Regions from separate parts of the Methylobacterium sp. V23 genome, predicted to be linked through region 3. Evidence: predicted binding sites of a transcription regulator. Region 3 holds the regulator's gene; each other region holds the start of a gene.
The links. The regulator LexA, encoded in region 3, represses DNA repair genes until DNA is damaged. The targets are predictions, from matches to a motif close to TGTTCNNNNTGTGTTCNG.

Region 1 (4,766 bases), on a different contig from region 3:
CAGGGTGAGGAGTGGCGCGAGATCGGGCAGGGCGAGCTGAAGCTCACCGCCTCGCGGCAAGGTCTCGGCGGCGTCGAGGCGGAGCGGCTGGACCGTCGCGATCGCGATGTCGGCGACCGTCCCGCTTAGGCGCAGGGCGAGGCCTCCGGGAGACGCGGGGTCATCGGACGGGGCGGGCACGGCGGCGATGCGCAGGCGACCGGGCCGGCGCAGGGCCGGGACGTCGGTGCGCCCGAACCAGGAGGCCGCGTTCGCCGTCGCGATGGTGAGGTCGAGGGTGTCGATGCGGCCGGCCCGGCTCAGAAGGTCGAGGTCGAGGGTGCCGCCCGCCGCGTTGCCCTTCGCCCCGACCCTCAGCGTGTCGGCCGCGCCCGCATCGCGCTCGATGTTGACCGCGAGGTCGAGGGCCCCGTTCCGCAGGAAGGCCGGGACCTGGCGGGCCTCCGTCACCCAGACTCGGTCGAGGAGCGCGAACAGGGGAGCGGCCACCGCCGCCGAGACCTGCCCGGCGATCCGACCCGTGCCGTCCGGACTGATCCGGCCCGAGAGCTTGGCATTGGCGCCGGCCAGGTCGGTGATGTCGAGGCTGTCGACCACGAGGCTCGGGCCGTCCGACTGGATGCTCGCCGCGATGGTGCCGTTGCCCCCATGCGCGCCGGCAGGCCCGTAGCGCACGTCCCGGGCCTGGAGCGTGATCCCGACATCGTGGCCCCGCAGGTCGGCGAGGGTGCTGCCCAGCACCGGCAGGGCGGCGATGTCGAGGCCCTGCGCGGCGAGCTGCGCGTCGAAGCGCCCCCGCTCCGTGCCCTCGGCCGCGATGTAGCGGGCATTGCCGGTGATGCGAGCCTCGCCGAGCCCGAGGCGCAGAGTGCGCAGGGACACCGTGCCGGCGGCGACCGAGAGGTCCGTCGTCCCCTGCACCGGACGGCCGTCCATCACCGCCACGGCAGGGCCTTCGAGCCCGAGGCGCCGCAGGTAGCGGCCGAACCCATCGGAGGCCGGCGTGTCGAGGGACAGGTGCCCGGTGAAGCGCAGGCCGGACTCGGTGTCGATCTCCCCGCTGGCGCCCAGGACCGCTGCGCCCGGCGCGGTGACGTCGAGCCGGCGCAGCACCACGCCACCGGTGCGGTCGAGGGTGCCGCTGGCGGCGAGGCCCGTCCATTCGTCGAGGCCGAGGGCCAGGCTCTCCACCGCGAGATCGAGATCGACCATGATCGGCAGTCCGAGGCCGTTGCGGCTGCCGGTGCTCGGCACGCCGCGGGCGATCAGCGCCTGCCCGGCCGCCGAGGTCAGGAAGGCGTCGAGGTCGAGGCGACGGGCGGAGAGCGCCAGGGCACCACGCCATTGCTTCAGGTCGAGCTGACCCGTGCCGCCCAGGCGCAGGGCTTGGCCGCCGGGATCGATCTCCAGGGCGACGTCGGTGAATCGGGCCGTCAGGCCGCGCCCCTTGAACTTGCCCGCGAGCGAGAAGGGCAGGTAGGCGCCCGCCGCCTGGACCGGCGGCCCGACGACGATCCGGGCGCTGCCTTCGGCCACCGCCGAGGCCAGGCGCCGGCCGCCCGTTCCCGTGCCGGCGGGGGCGAGGCCGATGCGGGCATCGGCCTCGAAGCGGGGCTGCGTGTCGCCGCCGCCCGCGATCTTCACGCTGACGCCGTCGGGTCCGAGCTCGCCGGTCGAGACCCGGAAGGGAACGCCCCGGCTGATGCCTTCGGCCCGCCAGGGCCCGACGAGGGCCGGCGCCGAGACCTGCAGCGCCTCGGCGTAGAACTGCTCCGTCCGGCCGGTCGCGGGCACCTGGGTCGTCAGCACGAATTGCCGAATCGACAGATCCTCGATGGCGAGGTCGCGCCGCAGGGCCGCCGAGAGCCCGCGCGCGGGCAGCAGCATCGCCTCGCCATCGGTCACGGGGAGCTTGACCTCCGCCCGGCCGACCCGCGTCTCGGTGAAGCGGATCTCGCCCTTCAGCAGCGGCGCCAGGGCGATCTCGGCCTTGATCCACTGCAGGTCGAGCTGGGGCTGGCCGAGGGTGGACTTCTGCGCGGCGCCAGCCCCGGATCCCAGCCGCAGGCGATCGAGCTTGAGGCGCGGCGAGGGCAGGAGCCGGACGCCGATACGGCCCTCGGTCTGAGCGGCGACCCCGAGGGAGCGCGCGATCGTCCGGTCGATCGTGCCGCGATAGCCCTCCCAGGCCACGAAGGGCGGGACGGCGAGCGCCGCGACGAGGAGCAGGATGACGGCGCCCGCCAGCGCGGTCAGGATGTCACGCACCGTCTCTGTTCCGCCTCGTCATCCGGACCGGGTCCCGCTTCGCCGGCGGACATAGCACAGGCAGGGCCGGAGCGCGCCAGGGCCCGCGCCGCCTCCGGCGCTGCGGCTCAGCGACGGCCGGGAACGACGATCGGGGCAGGGGGCGCGCTCGGCCGGAACAGGTCGCTGCGCTGGATCTGCAGGCGCGACTGGTTGGTGTCGAATTGCTGGCGCTGCTCGATGCCCCGGAGTTCGCTGCGGTTGGATAGGCGCTCGTTGGTGGCATTCAGGCTGTCGACGCCCCGCGACGAGACCTGGGCGAGGGCCGGGCTGGCTGCGAGAACGGCGAGGCCGGCGAGAAGGGCGGGGGAGCTACGCATGGCGGCGTCCTTGGCGATGACGGAATGAGATCTGATCTGGTAAGACGACGCATCGTTGGAAAGGCGAGTTCCCAAATCTCAGGCTCCTGCGGCGCTGCGTCGGTGTCAGGCCGAAATCCAGGGGCGCGCCCTCGTCGACGCGCCGCCAACACGGGCATCACCCTCGACGCCGTTCGCGTTTTGGTCCAGGGATGCGGCATGACCCAGCACTCCGACGCGGCCGGCCCCACCGCCTCCGACGCCGCCCCGACCTCCATCGCCGCCCGTGCCATGGCCTCCCTGCGGCCGCAGGGCAGTCCCTACCTCGAAGGGCTGAACGCCGAGCAGCGCCGCGCCGTCGAGGCGACGGACGGGCCGGTGCTCGTGCTGGCCGGGGCCGGCACCGGCAAGACCCGGGTGCTGACGACGCGAATCGCCCACCTGATCGCCACCGGCAAGGCGCGGCCCTTCGACATCCTCTCGGTGACCTTCACCAACAAGGCCGCGCGCGAGATGAAGCACCGCATCGGCGGGCTCATCGGGCCGGCCGGCGAGGGCATGCCCTGGCTCGGCACCTTCCACGCCATCGGCACCAAGATCCTGCGCCGGCACGCGGAGCTGGTGGGCCTGCGCTCCGACTTCACGATCCTCGGCATGGACGACCAGCTTCGGCTGATGAAGCAGGTCATCGTCGACCAGAACATCGACGAGAAGCGCTGGCCGGCGCGGGCCCTGTCCTCGGCCATCGACGGCTGGAAGAACCGAGGCCTGCTGCCCGAGCAGGTGCCGCCCGGCGAGGCCCAGGCCTTCGCCTTCGGCAAGGGCGGCACGCTCTATGCCGCCTATCAGGCCCGGCTCCTGACCCTCAATGCCGCCGATTTCGGCGACCTGCTGCTGCTCTGCCTGAAGCTCTGGCGCGAGAACCCGGACGTGCTGGAGAACTACCAGCAACGCTTCCGCTACATCCTCGTGGACGAGTACCAGGACACCAACGTCGCCCAGTACCTCTGGCTGCGCCTGCTGGCGCAGGGCCACCGCAACGTCGCCTGCGTGGGCGACGACGACCAGTCGATCTACGGCTGGCGCGGCGCCGAGGTCGACAACATCCTGCGCTTCGAGCACGACTTTCCCGGCGCCGTCGTGGTCCGCCTCGAGCGCAACTACCGCTCCACCGGCCACATCCTCAGCGCCGCCTCGGGCCTGATCGCCAAGAACGAGGGCCGCCTCGGCAAGACCCTGCGCACCGAGGACGTCGCCGGCGAGAAGGTGACGGTGTCGGGCGCCTGGGATTCGGAGGAGGAGGCCCGCCAGGTGGCGGAGGCCATCGAGAGTCTCCAGGCCAAGCAGCATGCCCTCTCGGAGATCGCCGTGCTGGTGCGCATCTCGGCCCAGATGCGTGAGATCGAGGACCGCTTCGTCCAGCTCGGCCTGCCCTACCGGGTCATCGGCGGACCGCGCTTCTACGAGCGGGCCGAGATCCGCGACGCACTCGCCTATCTGCGCGTCACGGCCAACCCCTCCGACGACCTCGCCTTCGAGCGGATCTTCAACACGCCCAAGCGGGGCCTCGGCGACGCCACCCTGCAGGCGCTGCACGCCTATGCGCGGGCCGAGCGGGTGCCGCTGCTTCAGGCGGCCCGCCTCGTCGTGGAGACCGACGAGCTGAAGCCCCGCGCCCGGTCCGGCGTCCGCGCCCTGGTCGAGAGCTTTTCACGATGGTCCCGGCTGGTGGGGACGCAGCCGCATTCGGAGGTGGCCCAGACCATCCTGGAGGAATCCGGCTACACCGAGATGTGGCAGAAGGAGAAGTCGGCCGATGCGGCCGGGCGCTTGGAGAACCTCAAGGAATTCGTCCGCTCCATGGAGGAGTTCCCGGACCTCGCCGCCTTCCTCGAGCACGTCTCGCTGGTCATGGAGGCCAGCGAGCAGGAGGGCGCCGACCGGGTCTCGCTGATGACCCTCCACGCCGCCAAGGGCCTGGAATTCGACACCGTCTTCCTGCCGGGCTGGGAGGATGGCCTGTTTCCGAACCAGCGGGCGCTCGACGAGAGCGGCCGGGCCGGGCTGGAGGAGGAGCGCCGCCTCGCCCATGTCGGCCTGACCCGGGCCCGCAAGCGCGCCAAGCTGTCCTTCGCCGTCAACCGGCGCATTCACGGCCTG
Region 2 (4,766 bases), on a different contig from region 3:
CAAGTTCGCCACGGCCGACCTCATCGGCCTGCCCTGGCAGGTCATCGTCGGCCCCCGCGGCCTGGCCGAGGGCAAGGTCGAGCTGAAGCGCCGGGCCGGCGGCGAGCGCGAGAGCATCGCCCCGATCGATCTGCTCGCCCGCCTGAAGCGGCTCTGAGGCACCCCATGGCGGCGACCCTGACGGACAGGCTTGCGGGCCTACGCGCCCGGTTCCGGCGCGGGAGCACGCCACCCTTCGCCGGGTTCGAGTGGATCATCGCCGGGCGCTACCTGCGGGCCCGGCGCCGGGGCGGCGGCGTCTCCGTGGTGGCGTTCTTCTCGCTCCTCGGCATCGCCCTCGGCGTCGCCACGCTGATCATCGTGCTGTCGGTGATGAACGGCTTCCGCACCGAGCTGCTGTCGAAGATCGTGGGCATCAACGGCCACGTCTTCGTCGCGCCGATCGACAAGCTCTTCACCGACTATGCCGACCTATCCGAGCGCCTGTCGAAGGTCGCCGGGGTCCGGGCGGCGATTCCCCTGGTGGAGGGGCAGGCCTTCGCCTCGTCGCCCTATGGCGGCGCCGGCAGCGGCGTGCTGGTCCGCGGCATCCGGGGCGAGGACCTCGACAAGATCGGCGCCATCGCGAGCAACATCAAGGGCGGCAGCCTGGAGGGTTTCGACGACGGCTCGGGCGTCGCCATCGGCCGGCGCCTGGCCGAATCCCTCGGCGTCCAGGCCGGCGACCAGATCAACCTGCTGACCCCCAAGGGGGCCTCGACGCCGTTCGGCACGGCGCCGCGCACCAAGGGCTACACCATCAAGGCGATCTTCGAGATCGGCATGACCGAGTTCGACTCGACCTTCGTGTTCATGCCGCTCACCGAGTCCCAGGCCTTCTTCAACCGGGACGCCGATGTCAGCCTAATCGAGATCTACCTCGACAATGCCGAGGCGGTGGGCGCGATGCGGCCCGACCTCGAGATGGCAGCCGAGCGCCCGGTGCTCCTCACCGACTGGCGCCAGCGCAACCGAACCTTCTTCGGGGCGCTGGAGGTGGAGCGGAACGTCATGTTCCTGATCCTCAGCCTGATCGTCGTGGTGGCGACCCTGAACATCATCTCGGGGCTGATTCTGCTGGTGCGCGACAAGTCGAGCGACATCGCCATCCTGCGCACCATGGGCGCGACCCCCGGCACCATCATGCGGGTGTTCCTCATCAACGGGGCGCTGATCGGCGTGGTCGGGACCCTGAGCGGCCTGGGGCTGGGCATCCTGATCACAATGAACATCAAGGGGATCCAGCGGGTGCTGTTCCCCTCCGCCTGGGACCCCACGGTGCGCTTCCTGGCCGAGATCCCGGCCGAGATGAATGCCAACGAGATCACCGTGGTGGTCGTCACCTCCATCGCCCTGTCGCTGATCGCGACGCTGTATCCCTCGTGGCGCGCCGCCCGGCTCGATCCGGTGCAGGCCCTGCGCTACGGCTGAGGCCCGAACATCCATGACCACGAAAGCCGAGGCGCCCGGCGCGCAGCCGGTCCCGGCCCTGTTCTTCGCCAAGGTGGAGCGGCGCTACACCCAAGGGGCCGGCGACGGGGCCGGCGCCCTCGAAATCCTGCGCCAGGCGGATTTCGCGATCTGGCCGGGCGAGCTCGTCGCCCTGGTGGCCCCCTCGGGGGCCGGCAAGAGCACCCTGCTGCACCTCGCCGGCCTGCTGGAGCGCCCCGACGGCGGCGAGATCTATATCGGCGGCAGTCCGACGGCCGCGATGGGGGATGCCGAGCGCACCCGCCTGCGGCGCGAGGAGATGGGCTTCGTCTACCAGTTCCACCACCTCCTGCCGGAATTCTCGGCCCTGGAGAACGTGGTGATGCCGCAGCTCATCCGCGGGCTGTCCCAGCGCGAGGCCCGCGAACGGGCGGGCGAGCTCCTGAGCTTCCTCGGCCTGAAGGAGCGCCTCCTGCACCGGCCGGCCGAGCTCTCGGGCGGCGAGCAGCAGCGCGTCGCCATCGCGCGCGCGGTGGCCAACGGCCCGCGCCTGCTGCTCGCCGACGAGCCCACCGGCAACCTCGATCCGCACACCGCCGCCCACGTCTTCGGCATCCTGGTCTCGCTGGTCCGCGCCTCCGGTCTCGCCGCCCTGGTGGCCACCCACAACATGGATCTCGCCGCCCGCATGGACCGGCGCGTGACGATCCGGGACGGGCTGATCGAGCAGCTGCCCTGAGGGCGGGTGGGGGACTCTGCGCGGGCCATCCCCGCACTGGAGGGGCCGACACCTCGCCTGAGCCCTCCCGGCCGATCCGCGACCCCGGGCCGGGCTGATGGAATTTACGCGACGTTAACGACGATCCGTCAGCGCGGAGACTTTTGCTTTACATAGAACAAAACAAGAACAAAACTCGGGGCGTCAACGAAAGGCGATGCCCATGTTCAAGCGGATGATCCTGACGGGTGCGGTCGAGTTCATGGCCTTCGGGCTCCTGGCGATGTCCTTCGCCGCCTGGGCTGTCGCATTGGCGCCCTTGCGATAGCGTTGCGGCGGAGTCACAGGGGGCGCGCGGTCCACAGGGAAACGCGTCTGGGCGCCGGTTTCTCATGGATTGGAAACCACGACTCGGGCTGTTGGTCTCATGGCGCGCATCCTCCAGAATCCCCTGCTCAAAGACCCGGCTTACGTCCACCTCCACGTTCACTCGTCGTTCTCCCTGCTGGAAGGGGCCCTGAAGGTCGGCGACATCGTGAAGGCCGCCCTGGCCGACCGGCAGCCGGCCCTCGCGCTTACCGACACCAACAACCTGTTCGGGGCGCTGGAATTCTCCGAGAAGGCCGCCGGCGCCGGCATCCAGCCGATCCCCGGCCTCCAGCTCACCGTGGCCTTCGAGGCGCCCGATCCGATGGCGCGCGTCGGGCAGGGCCAGGCCGGCTGCGCCAACATCGTCGTGCTGGCGCAGGACGAGACCGGCTACGGCAACCTGCTGCGGCTGGCCAGCCGCGCCTATTTCGACGTCGCCCTGGGCGACGCCCCCCGCGTCAGCGTCGAGGCCCTGGCCGAGTCGAGCGCCGGCCTGATCGCCCTGACGGGCGGCTCCACCGGTCCCCTCGACAGCGCCCTGCGGCAGGGCCGGGCCGAGCTCGCCGCCGGCCGCCTGGCGCAGCTGCGCGGGGCCTTCGGCGAGGACAGACTCTACGTCGAGATCCTGCGCCACGGCCTCGCCGACGAGCGCATGGTCGAGCGGGAATTGCTGCGCCTGGCGGACACGAACGGCCTCTCGGTGGTGGCCGCCAACGAGCCGTTCTTCGCCCGCGAGGGCGACTACGACGCCCACGACGCGCTCCTGGCGATCGCGGATGGCCGCCTCGTCTCGGACGACCGCCGCCGCAAGCTGACCCCCCGGCACGGCTTCAAGACCCGCGCCGAGATGGCCGCGCTCTTCGCCGACCTGCCGGACGCCCTGAGTGCCACCGTCGAGATCGCCATGCGCTGCGCCTATCGCGTGCGCACCCGCAAGCCGATCCTGCCGAATTTCGGCGTCGTCGCCGCCCGCGACGCCACCGCCCCCGCGGACACCCCCGACGTCGCGGCCGCGCCGCCCCTCGACGAGCCGGCGGAGCTGCGTCGGCAGGCCGAGGCCGGCCTCGAACTGCGCCTCGCCCAGCACGGCACCGCGCCCGGGATGTCCGAGCAGGTCTACCGCGACCGCCTCGCCTTCGAGCTCGACGTCATCGTGGGCATGAAGTTTCCCGGCTACTTCCTGATCGTGTCGGACTTCATCAAGTGGGCCAAGGACCACGACATCCCGGTGGGTCCGGGCCGCGGCTCCGGCGCCGGCTCCCTGGTGGCCTGGTCGCTCCTCATCACCGACCTCGACCCGCTCCGCTTCGGCCTTCTGTTCGAGCGCTTCCTGAATCCCGAGCGCGTCTCGATGCCGGATTTCGACATCGACTTCTGCGTCGAGGGCCGCGAGCGCGTGATCCAGTACGTGCAGCAGCGCTACGGCGAGCGTCAGGTGGCGCAGATCATCACCTTCGGCACGCTGCTCGCCCGCGGCGTGCTGCGCGACGTCGGCCGCGTGCTGGAGATGCCCTACGGGCAGGTCGACAAGCTGACCAAGCTCGTGCCGCAGAACCCGGCCAACCCCGTCACCCTGGTCCAGGCCATCGAGGGCGAGCCGAAGCTCCAGCAGGCGATCGAGGAGGAGCCGATCGTCGCCCGCCTCATGGAGATCTCGAAGAAGCTCGAGGGCCTGCACCGGCACGCCTCGACCCACGCCGCCGGCGTCGTCATCGGCGACCGTCCCCTCGAACAGCTGGTGCCGCTCTACCGCGATCCGAAGACCGGGATGCGGGTGACCCAGTTCAACATGAAGTGGGTCGAGGCCGCGGGCCTGGTGAAGTTCGACTTCCTCGGCCTGAAGACGCTGACGCTGCTGCGCTGCTGCACGGACTTCCTGGCCCAGCGCGGCATCATCGTCGATCTCGCCTCCCTGCCCCTCGACGATGCGGCGACCTACGCGCCGATGAAGCGCGGCGAGACGGTGGGCGTGTTCCAGGTGGAATCCGCCGGCATGCGCAAGGCGCTGGTCGAGATGCAGGCCGACCGCTTCGAGGACATCATCGCCCTGGTGGCGCTCTACCGCCCGGGCCCCATGGCCAACATCCCGGTCTATTGCGAGCGCAAGCTCGGCCGCGATGCCGGCAACGAGGCGAGCTGGTACCCGCACGAGAAGCTGGAGCCGATCCTCAAGGAGACCTTCGGCATCATCGTCTACCAGGAGCAGGTG
Region 3 (4,766 bases):
CCTGTTCGTCGACCCTCGCAACCGAGGCGAATCCAGCTTGAAGATCGTCGGGACGAACGAGGGCGCGCAGATCCGCGTGCCCGCCGTGCCCCTGCTCGATCTCGCTCGCGGAGAGGGCATCACCCGCATCGACGCGATGAAGCTCGATGTCGAGGGCGCGGAGGACCTGATCCTCGAACCCTTCCTGCGCGCCGCGCCCGCAAGCCTCCACCCGCGACTGCTGATCGTCGAGAACGGCACCGACCAGTGGCAGATCGACCTGCCCGCCTTGCTCGAGCAGCACGGCTATCACCGGATCGCCCGGACCCGCCTCAACCTGATCTTCGAGCGGGCCGACTGAGGGGTCCGATCGGTCCTCCCAGGAGGCGCGCCCTAGAGCACCGGAATGGCATCCGCCACGGTGATCCCGGCAGGGTCGATGCGGCAGCGATGGGCGTGCACCACGACGCCGGCGGCCCGAGCCGTCTGGAGCGCCCGGTCGAAGGCGGGATCGAGGTCCCGGGCGGCGTCGAAGCGATCCGCCCACATCTGCACCACGATGATGACCATGGCCCGTCCCCCGGCCTCGACGACGGCCGCGAGGTCCATCATGTGACGGGCGCTGCGGGCGGCGACGCAATCCGGGAATTCCGCAAGGCCGGGCCGGCGCATCAGGTGGCAGTTCTTCACCTCGACATGGCAGGGGGGCACCCCCTCCCCCGTGGCGAGGAAATCGACGCGGCTGGCCTGGGCGTAGCGGACTTCGGGGCGAAGGTTCGTGTAGCCGGCGAGGGACGGCAGGCCGCCGGCGGCGAAGGCCTCCGCCACCAGGGCGTTCGGCCGCATCGTGTTGATCCCGACCCATTGCCGGCCGCCGGGCAGGTCCGCCTCCACCAATTCCCATGAGAAGGGCAGCTTGCGCGTCGGGCTGCGGACGTCGGACAGCAGGGCGCGCGCGCCCGGCACGGCAAGTCCCAGCATCGCCCCCGGATTGGGACAATGGGCCGTGATCAGGGATCCATCGGCAAGCTGAAGATCGGCGAGAAAGCGCTTGTAGCGCCGCACCAGGCGCGCCTCGATCAGGGGCGAAGGGAAGCGCATCGCAGGTCCGGGTTGAGAAACAGGTTGATGCAGGCTCCCGTCGGCGGGGAATCAGGCCGTGGTGAGGCGCCCGGGCTGGTCAGTGCTGACCGGATGCGACAGACTTCGCGGGGCGCGCCCGGGTCGATGACCGGGAAAGCCGTTGTCCGTCCGCGAGGCCGCCATGTTCAATGTGTTCGATCTCCTTCAGGCGCAGGGGGGCGCCAGCGCGCAGGGTTTCGGACGGCAGTTCGGCTTGTCGCCGGAGCAGAGCCTGCGCGCGATGCAAGCCCTGCTCCCGGCCTTGACGATGGGGCTGCAGCGGAACGTCGCCCAGGATCCGACCGGCTTCGCGCATCTCTTCAACCTCGTTGGGCCTGCCGCGTCGAAGGCGTCGAGCGCCACGCCGCAGATGGACATGCTGGTCCAGCAACTCTTCGGCTCGCCCCACCTGAGCCAGGCGGTTCTGCAACAGGCCGCCGCCGTCAGCGGCGTCGCGATGCCGGCCCTGAAGCAGATGCTGCCGATCATGGCGGGCATGGTGGTGGCGGGGATCGTCCACGTCATGATCAACCAGGCGCCCGCCGCAGCGCCGGCGCCGCGCGCGGAGGCGAACCCTTTCGGCTTCCCGCCCAATGCCTGGTCGGAGATGATGCAGGTGTTCCTGAAATCCGGCGGCAGTGCCCCGGAGCCCGCGGCGCCCGCGCCTCAGGTCCGGCCGCGCCCAGCGCGGCTCGCGGCCTCGTCCCGGCCCGAACCGGCCGCGCCGGACACGTCCTCCGCGGAAGCGCCCTTCGACCTGATGCAGCAGATGTTTCAGACGGGCCTGGAGGTACAACAGGAGAACGCCCGCGCGATGCAGCGCCTGTTCGATACCTTCTGGCACGATCCCCGCGACCCGACCGAGACGGCCGGTCACGGGCCCGGCGATCGGCCCAAGACAGGAGGCACCGGGCAGCGCTAGCCGAAGCCGGCATGTGCGGAGACGCAGGCGATCGCGGAGACGCGGGCAATCGACTGACCTGAAGCGTTGCTGTCGAACTCAACACCGCGTTCCACAATCCCCATCGCGCCATTGCGTTGGGCAAGGGGCCTCTAGACAGGAACCCTTGCAGAACACTTACGGAACGTTTAACGTGTTCGTGGTTTGTTTCTGGTGCCACCCGCCGCGATCCGTGGCCCTAACGAAGAGTGCCCTGCATGTTGACGCGTAAGCAGCTGGACCTGCTCCAGTTCATCCAGCTCCGGATGCGCGAGAGCGGCGTTCCCCCGTCGTTCGACGAGATGAAGGACGCTCTCGACCTGAAGTCGAAGTCGGGCATTCACCGCCTGATCACGGCCCTCGAGGAGCGCGGCTTTCTGCGCCGGCTGCCCAACCGGGCGCGGGCGATCGAGGTGATCCGGATGCCGGAGAGCCTGGGCGGGAATTCGGGTACCCCGCGCACCGCACCGGCCCCCGAGGTTCGACGCTTCACGCCGAGCGTGGTCGAAGGCGGTAAAGGCAAGGGCCTGCCGGCCGGCGCATCGGTCTCCCGCCTGCCGACCACGCAAGCCACCGACGAGAGCGGTCGGGCGGTGACCATCCCGGTGATGGGTCGGATCGCGGCGGGTACGCCCATCTCGGCCATCCAGGAACAGAGTCATTCGGTGACGATGTCACCCGATTTCCTGGCCGGTGGCGAGCATTACGCCTTGGAAGTGCGCGGTGATTCGATGGTTGATGCCGGCATCCTCGACGGCGACCTGGTCGTGATTCGCAAGCAGGATACGGCCAATACGGGCGACATCATCGTGGCGCTCATCGACGACGAGGAAGCCACGCTGAAGCGCCTGCGCCGGCGCGGCTCATCCATCGCCCTGGAAGCGGCGAACCCGGCCTATGAGACGCGGGTCCTCGGCCCGGATCGGGTGCAGATCCAGGGACGGCTCGTCAGCCTCGTGCGCCGCTACTGAAGGATTTCTCCGTTCGGTTGTTCACCGGCAGGGTCCAACGGATCGTCGGTGCGCTCGGGGATCGCCGGTAGAGCCGTCGCCGACGGTGGCGACGGTTGCGGGCGTGGTCCCGTCTGATCCGACGGCGGCGGTGACGGGGTTGCACGCCATGGCACGACGTCGCCGGGATGCTTCGCGGTGACGAGGGTCGGCCCATCGCAGGTGAAGCGGATGGCGGTTGCGCCGTGCGATCCCAGGAAATCCCGGTCGACGACGATCGGCGCGGCACAGCCTGCGGGTGCGGATTGCCGGGTGATCAAGATCGTGGCCCGGGCGCAGTCCTCCCCGAGGGCGCGCTTGTCGGTGATCAAGGCGAGCACGCGGCCGTCCGGCGTTGTGAGGGTACAACCCAGGCCATCGCAGCGTGAGCCCTGATACCCCGCGATGTCCTGCACCCTCCGATCGTCGCCATCGGCCTTGAGCCATTGCGCCAGCACGAAGGGGAGCGGCCGTCCAAGGGTGGCGAGGCGCCCGTTGCGCTCGCGGATGGCTGCGCCTGCCCCCTCACGATCGATGTAGATGTCGTAGCGGTCCGGGGCGGCGGCACAGGCCAGGCCGATCGCTGCCGGGATGAGGCCGAGCCAGCGCAGCGAAGAGGCCGGAAGCGTCAGGACGATCAGGGCCACTGCCAGAAGGCCGAGGGCGCCCGTGCCGAAGGCCGGGACCACCACGACGGCGTGTCCGAAGCCCGCAATCCAGGTGGAGATGGCGAGCATCCCCCGCACCGCGAGGCCCATCGCCCACCAGACCGGCTGATCCAGTGCGAACGGATAGGCCAGGATCCCGAGAACCGCCGACGGCATCACCGCCAGGGAGACCAGCGGCAGGGTGAGCGCATTGCCCACCAGCCCGAAGGGCTGCACCGTCTGAAAGTGATAGGTGGCGAAGGGCGCGGTGGCGATCTGGGCCACGAGGGTCGTCGCCAGGGTGCCGATGACCGCGGTGGTCACCAGGGCGAAGATCCGGGGGAGCGGGCCGGCCCCATCGCGCTGCAGCGCGCGTCCCGCGATCAGCGGCGCGCAGGCGATCAGGCCGGCGACCGCCCCGAACGACATCTGGAAGCTCGGGCCGAGGAGGCCGTCCGGCTCGCGGGCCAGGGCGATCAGGGCGGCGATGGCCAGGTTGCGCATGCTGAGCGCCGGGCGGTCGACCAGGATCGCGCCGAGCATCACGAGGGTCATGATCAGCGAACGCTCGGCGGCGATGTCCCAGCCGGAGAAGACGCAGTAGGCCGTGACGCCCACCATGGCGACGGCAGCGGCGATCTTCTTGATCGGCCAGTGCAAGGCCGCGAACGGAACGACGGCCAGGAGTGCCCGCACCAGCCAGAACACCACGCCGGCCGCCAGGACCATGTGGAGGCCCGAGATCGACACGACGTGGTAGATGCCGGCGGCGCGGAGGATGTCGTTGGTCTCCGGGCTGATCAGGCCGCGCTTGCCCGTCACCAGGGCCGCGGCCACCGCCCCGGCTTGGCCTCCGTTGGCGTCGGTGATACGGCGCGTCAGGGCGTTTCGGGCCGCATCCACGGCCGCAGCGAGGCGAACCTGCCAGTCCGCCGGCTCGGCTGACGGCCGCAACGCGACCTTGCCGACGAGGGAGCCCACCGCGCCGATCTCACGGAAGAAGGCATCCCGGGCGAAGTCGTAGCCTCCGGGGCGGGCGGCCTCCGGCGGCGGAAGCAGGCGTGCGGTCGCGGCGATGCGGTCGCCCGG
Region 4 (4,766 bases), on a different contig from region 3:
GGCATGACCCTGTATGCCCTGCGCAGCCTCGGCCTGAAGGAGGGCGAGGCCCGGATCTTCGTCGACAGCACCCGGGTCGAGAGCCGCTCGGCGCCCATCGAGACCGCGGTCGATCAGGTCACGCCGGAGCTGCGTCCCCACAAGGAGGAGGGGACATAGCCCTCAGGCCGCCAGCGACTGTCCGAGCGCGTGGACCCGGCGCAGGTCGGAGACGAAAGCCGCGTAGGCTTCCGCCTTCGCCTCGTCCGGCAGGCGCAGCAGGTAGGATGGGTGCACGGTGATGAAGCCCGCATAGGGCTTCTCGAACTGCGCCGGCCCCCGGGCCCGGGTGATCGGGATGGCCTTGCCCGTCAGGGCCAGGACGGCGGTGGCGCCGAGCGCCACCACGAGCTTCGGCGCGACGAAATCGAGCTCCCGGTCGAGCCACCAACGGTAGTGGCTGACCTCGCCGGCGGTGGGTTTCTGGTGGATGCGGCGCTTGCCCCGCTCCTCGAACTTGAAGTGCTTGACCGCATTGGTGAGGTAGGCCTCGCCCCGGTCGATTCCGGCCTCGGCCATCGCCCGCGAGAGCAGTTGCCCGGCGGGGCCGATGAAGGGGCGCCCCTGGCGGTCCTCCTGGTCACCCGGCTGCTCGCCCACGAAGGCGATGGCGGCGCCCACCGGCCCCTCGCCGAGGACCGCCTGGGTCGCGCCGGGGACCAGCGGCTCCAAGCGCCGGATGATGGCGTTGAGCGCCTCCAGCGAATCCGGGGCCTGATCCGCCATGGCCGCGACGGCCCGGGCGGGATTGCGCTTGACCGGCATCTGCGGCTCCCTCTCGATCATGGCGCCGGTCCGCGCCGCCGCCTGCCGGACGAGGCCCGGAATGGCGGCGGTCTCGGGCATGTTGCGCCAGTACTTCTTCGGCATCTCCGCCCGCATCGCGGCGAGGTTCGTCCGGGCGGGGTTGAACGTGCTCTCGTAGTAATCGCGCCAGCCGGACTCGAAGCCATCCTGGGCCGGTGCGTCCTCGCGTCGCCCCGGCGGCCCGAACGCCAGGGTCTCGCGGTCCCAGCGGGCGGAACCCTCCGGCGTCAGGATCGTCCAGTCGAGCCCGCGGAAGCGATCGACGAAGAACGGAGCGGCCGCACCGAGGATGTGGTGGTCCGGCTCGAACCAGGCGACGAAGCGCTCGGGCCCATCCCCCGCGACGCGGCGGAAACGCAGGAAGGCGTGCATCTTGTGCAGGTCGCGGGCGATGGCCTTGCGCATCCGCTCCAGGCGGTGGACCAGCGGGTCGCTGGAGATCTCCAGCAAGCGGCGCTCGCCCTGCAGGATGCGCCAGATCAGGTCGTACAGCAGGGCGTAGCGCTCGGGATCGCGGTGGGGCACCACCCGGGCGACCATCTCACCCACCCCCCGCGGCAGGCTCAAGGGAGCCTCGCTGGAGGGCGCAGGCGCCGGCGCCCCAAACAGCCCGGACGCCTCGCCGATGGACCACAGCACCCGCTCCGGGGGGATGCCCCGGCCGGCGAGGCGACGGGCCGCAGCCCGGAATCCGTCGAGGTCCGCGCCGGGCGAGAGGGCGACGGCTTCGAGCGCGCCGCGCCCGAACCCTTCCCCCTCCGCCGGGGAGGGCGGGGCGGATCGGTGCGCGCCCGCCATCCTAGAACAGGCTCAGTTGCTTGGGCGGATCGGCGAGGCGCGCCCGCAGGTCGAGGCGGTCGGTGAGCCCGCCCGCCGGGTGGTAATCGGCGGCGATGAGGAAGGGCCGGGCCCGCTTCAGGGCCGAGGTCAGCCGCGCGACGTCGTCGAGGCGCAGGCGGGTGTGCCGGCGGGCCCGGATGATCTTGTCCACCGCCCGGGCGCCGAGGCCCGGCACCCGCAGCAGCATCTCGCGGTCGGCGGCGTTCACGTCGACCGGGAAGCGCGCCCGATGCTTCAGGGCCCAGGCCAGCTTCGGGTCGATGTCGAGGGAGAGCATCCCGTCCTCGGTGGCGTCGGCCACGTCGTCGGGCGTGAACGCGTAGTACCGCAGGAGCCAGTCGCCCTGGTACAGGCGGTGCTCGCGCTGGAGCGGCGGCGCTGTCAGCGGCAGGATGGTCGAGCCGTCGGGAATGGGGCTGAAGGCCGAGTAGTAGACCCGCTTGAGGTTGTACGAGCCGTACAGGAGCGCGCTCTTCCGGATCAGCGCCTCGTCCGTGGTGGCGTCGGCCCCGACGATGACCTGCGTCGACTGGCCGGCCGGGGAGAACCGGCGCTTCTCGGCCTTGGCCTCGACGATGCGTTCGCCGATCTGCGCGATGGCATGCTGGATGACCGCGCCATCCTTCTCGGGAGCCAAGCGCTCCAGGCTCGCCTCGGTGGGCAACTCGACGTTGATCGAGAGTCGGTCGGCGTAGAGGCCCGCCTCCTCGATCAGCCAGGGGCTCGCTTCCGGGATGGACTTCAGGTGGATGTAGCCGCGAAAGCCGTGGTCGCGTCGCAGCGACTTGGCCACCCGGGTCAGCAACTCCATGGTGTGGTCCGGCGACTTGATGATGCCGGAAGAGAGGAACAGCCCCTCAATGTAGTTGCGCTTGTAGAATTCCACCGTGAGGGTGACGACCTCCTCGACGGAGAACTTTGCGCGCTGCACGTTGGAGGAACGCCGGTTCACGCAGTAGGCGCAGTCGAACAGGCAGTAGTTCGTCAGCAGGATCTTCAGCAGCGAGATGCAGCGCCCGTCCGGCGTATAGGCATGGCAGATGCCGGCGCCGGTGGTCGAGCCGAGCTCGCCCTTGCCGGCCGTGCGCTTGGGCGCCCCGGAGGACGAGCACGAGGCGTCGTACTTGGCGGCATCGGCGAGGATGCGCAGCTTCTTCGCGAGCGTTTCGTCCATCGAAGAGAGATGCGCCTCGTTCGTGGTTCGTTCAAGTTTTCGCGGGGGAATTCGCGCTTTCTCCGCCGCCGCGATGTCGCAGCGCGCTTCGTGGAACTCAAGCGCGGACGCGGGTTCCGCTGTTAAGCTTCGGGGTCGGCGATTTCGGCGTCGAGATCCGCCTCGATCACTTGTCGGCCGAGGCCGTACGGGAAGCCGGCACGCGCCATGGCGGCGAGGTCCCGGTCGCGGTGGGCCTCGCGGGTCCCGGGACGGCGCCAGGGCCCGAGGCGCCGCCGCTTGGCATAGGCCCGGGCCGCTTCCGCCTCGAGATCGACATCCGCGTCCGCCGTCTCCCGCTCCGCCTCCATCGCGCTGGCCACCTGCTCGCGCGACACGCCCTTGGCGGCGAGCTTGGCGGACAAGGCCCGGGCGGAAGCGCCGCGCCGGCGCAGGGCCGCCAAGCGCCCGGCGGTGAAGCGGGCGTCGTCGACGAGGCCGGCGCTGACGGCCCGGGCCACCGTGGCCTCGATCGCCTCCGCGAAGGCGCCCGCCTCCTCGCCGCGCAGGCGGCAGCGCTTGTCCACCCGCCGCTTCAGCGTCTGCCGCAGCATTGCCACGGAGGCGCTGTAGCGCTCGAGGTAATGCAGGGCCGCCCGCTCGAGATAGGCGGGGGTGACGGGCGGGGGCGGTTTGACCTCGGCCCGGCCATCCGGTGCGGCTCCGGTGGGGCGGCGGGACGCAACGTTTCGCGCTGTCATCGGTTCTTCACGATCCGGACGGGTTTCGGGTGTCGGTCTCGCAGATATGGTGATCACGCTGGACAAAGGCTCGTTCCTGCCATGCCGGCATTTCTCGTGAGACGCGAGTGGCTTCTCGTCCTCCTGGCGCTCGGCTTCGCCGTGGTGGCGGGGATGCTGGTCTACCTGTCGCGCCCCACCACCCTGACCGTGGCGGTCGGCCCCCGGGACGGCGCCGAGGCGACCCTGCTGCAGACCTACGCCCAGGCCCTGGCCCGTGGCCGCGAGGATGTCCGCCTCAAGCTGAACTTCTACGATGACGTGCGCGACAGCGCCGAGGCGCTCCAGAACAACAAGGCCGACCTCGCCGTGGTCCGGCCGGACGTACTCCTGCCCGAGAACGGCCTCACCCTGGCGATCCTGCACGACGAGGCGCTGCTGATCGCCGCCCCCGAGGCGGCCGGCATCGAGAACTTCCCCGACCTCGCGCGCAAGCGCCTCGGCGTGGTCGAGCGGCACGCCGCCGACATGCCGTTCGTGACGAACCTCCTCGCCTTCTACGACTTCTCGGCCCAGCCGGCCTCCGAGCCGGTTCCCGAGGGTGGCCTCGGCCCGACCCGGGTCGCCCTTGTGCCGCTCACGCCCCAGGAAGTCACCAGCGCCATCGCGGAGGGGCGCGTCGACGCGGTGGCGGTCATCGCCGCCCCCGCCTCGAAGGCGGCGATCTCGACGGTGCGCGCCGTCGAGGCGGCCTCGGCCGAGAAGAAGATCAACTTCGTCTCCGTCCCGGACGGCGGGGCGATCATCCAGCGGATGCCCGAGCTGCAATCCGTGACGATCCCGGCCGGCACCTTCGGCGGCCGTCCCAAGCGCCCGGACGAGGAAGTGAAGACGGTGGGCGCCTCCTACCGGCTGATGGCCCGCGGCGGCGTCAGCCGTTTCACGGTCGCCTCGGTGACCCAGCACCTGTTCGAGTGGCGCTCCAAGCTGGCGCCCCTGGCACCCATCGCTAACCTGATGAAGGCGCCGGACTTCGATTCCACCGTCGCGGCCACGAGCGCGCGCCTGCCGAACCATCCCGGCGCGGTGGATTACTTCGAGCGCGAACAGCAGACGGTGTTCGAGCGCTACGAGGACTACATCTACCTGCTGGCGTTCTTCGGCGGCACCGTCGGATCGGGCGTCGC

Region 1: a site for LexA is predicted at 2,798-2,815, ahead of CRT23_RS16220 (UvrD-helicase domain-containing protein). Genes of this name have one in related genera too.
Region 2: a site for LexA is predicted at 2,363-2,380, ahead of dnaE (DNA polymerase III subunit alpha). Genes of this name have one in related genera too.
Region 4: a site for LexA is predicted at 2,878-2,895, ahead of CRT23_RS01345 (putative DNA modification/repair radical SAM protein). Genes of this name have one in related genera too.

Annotation. Positions count from the first base shown of each region.
Region 1 covers NZ_PDHT01000016.1:65,456-70,221, forward strand. Annotated here, with positions in the region: gene CRT23_RS16210 (AsmA family protein) at 1-2,268, opposite strand, end outside; gene CRT23_RS16215 (hypothetical protein) at 2,376-2,627, opposite strand; gene CRT23_RS16220 (UvrD-helicase domain-containing protein) at 2,826-4,766, shown strand, end outside.
Region 2 covers NZ_PDHT01000001.1:403,129-407,894, forward strand. Annotated here, with positions in the region: gene proS (proline--tRNA ligase) at 1-157, shown strand, start outside; gene CRT23_RS01865 (lipoprotein-releasing ABC transporter permease subunit) at 166-1,470, shown strand; gene CRT23_RS01870 (ABC transporter ATP-binding protein) at 1,484-2,209, shown strand; gene dnaE (DNA polymerase III subunit alpha) at 2,616-4,766, shown strand, end outside.
Region 3 covers NZ_PDHT01000017.1:22,578-27,343, forward strand. Annotated here, with positions in the region: gene CRT23_RS16625 (FkbM family methyltransferase) at 1-340, shown strand, start outside; gene sfsA (DNA/RNA nuclease SfsA) at 373-1,080, opposite strand; gene CRT23_RS16635 (DUF937 domain-containing protein) at 1,244-2,023, shown strand; gene lexA (transcriptional repressor LexA) at 2,260-3,012, shown strand; gene CRT23_RS16645 (ComEC/Rec2 family competence protein) at 3,006-4,766, opposite strand, start outside.
Region 4 covers NZ_PDHT01000001.1:298,207-302,972, forward strand. Annotated here, with positions in the region: gene ybaL (YbaL family putative K(+) efflux transporter) at 1-159, shown strand, start outside; gene CRT23_RS01340 (UdgX family uracil-DNA binding protein) at 163-1,644, opposite strand; gene CRT23_RS01345 (putative DNA modification/repair radical SAM protein) at 1,646-2,860, opposite strand; gene CRT23_RS01350 (RecX family transcriptional regulator) at 2,983-3,600, opposite strand; gene CRT23_RS01355 (TAXI family TRAP transporter solute-binding subunit) at 3,682-4,766, shown strand, end outside.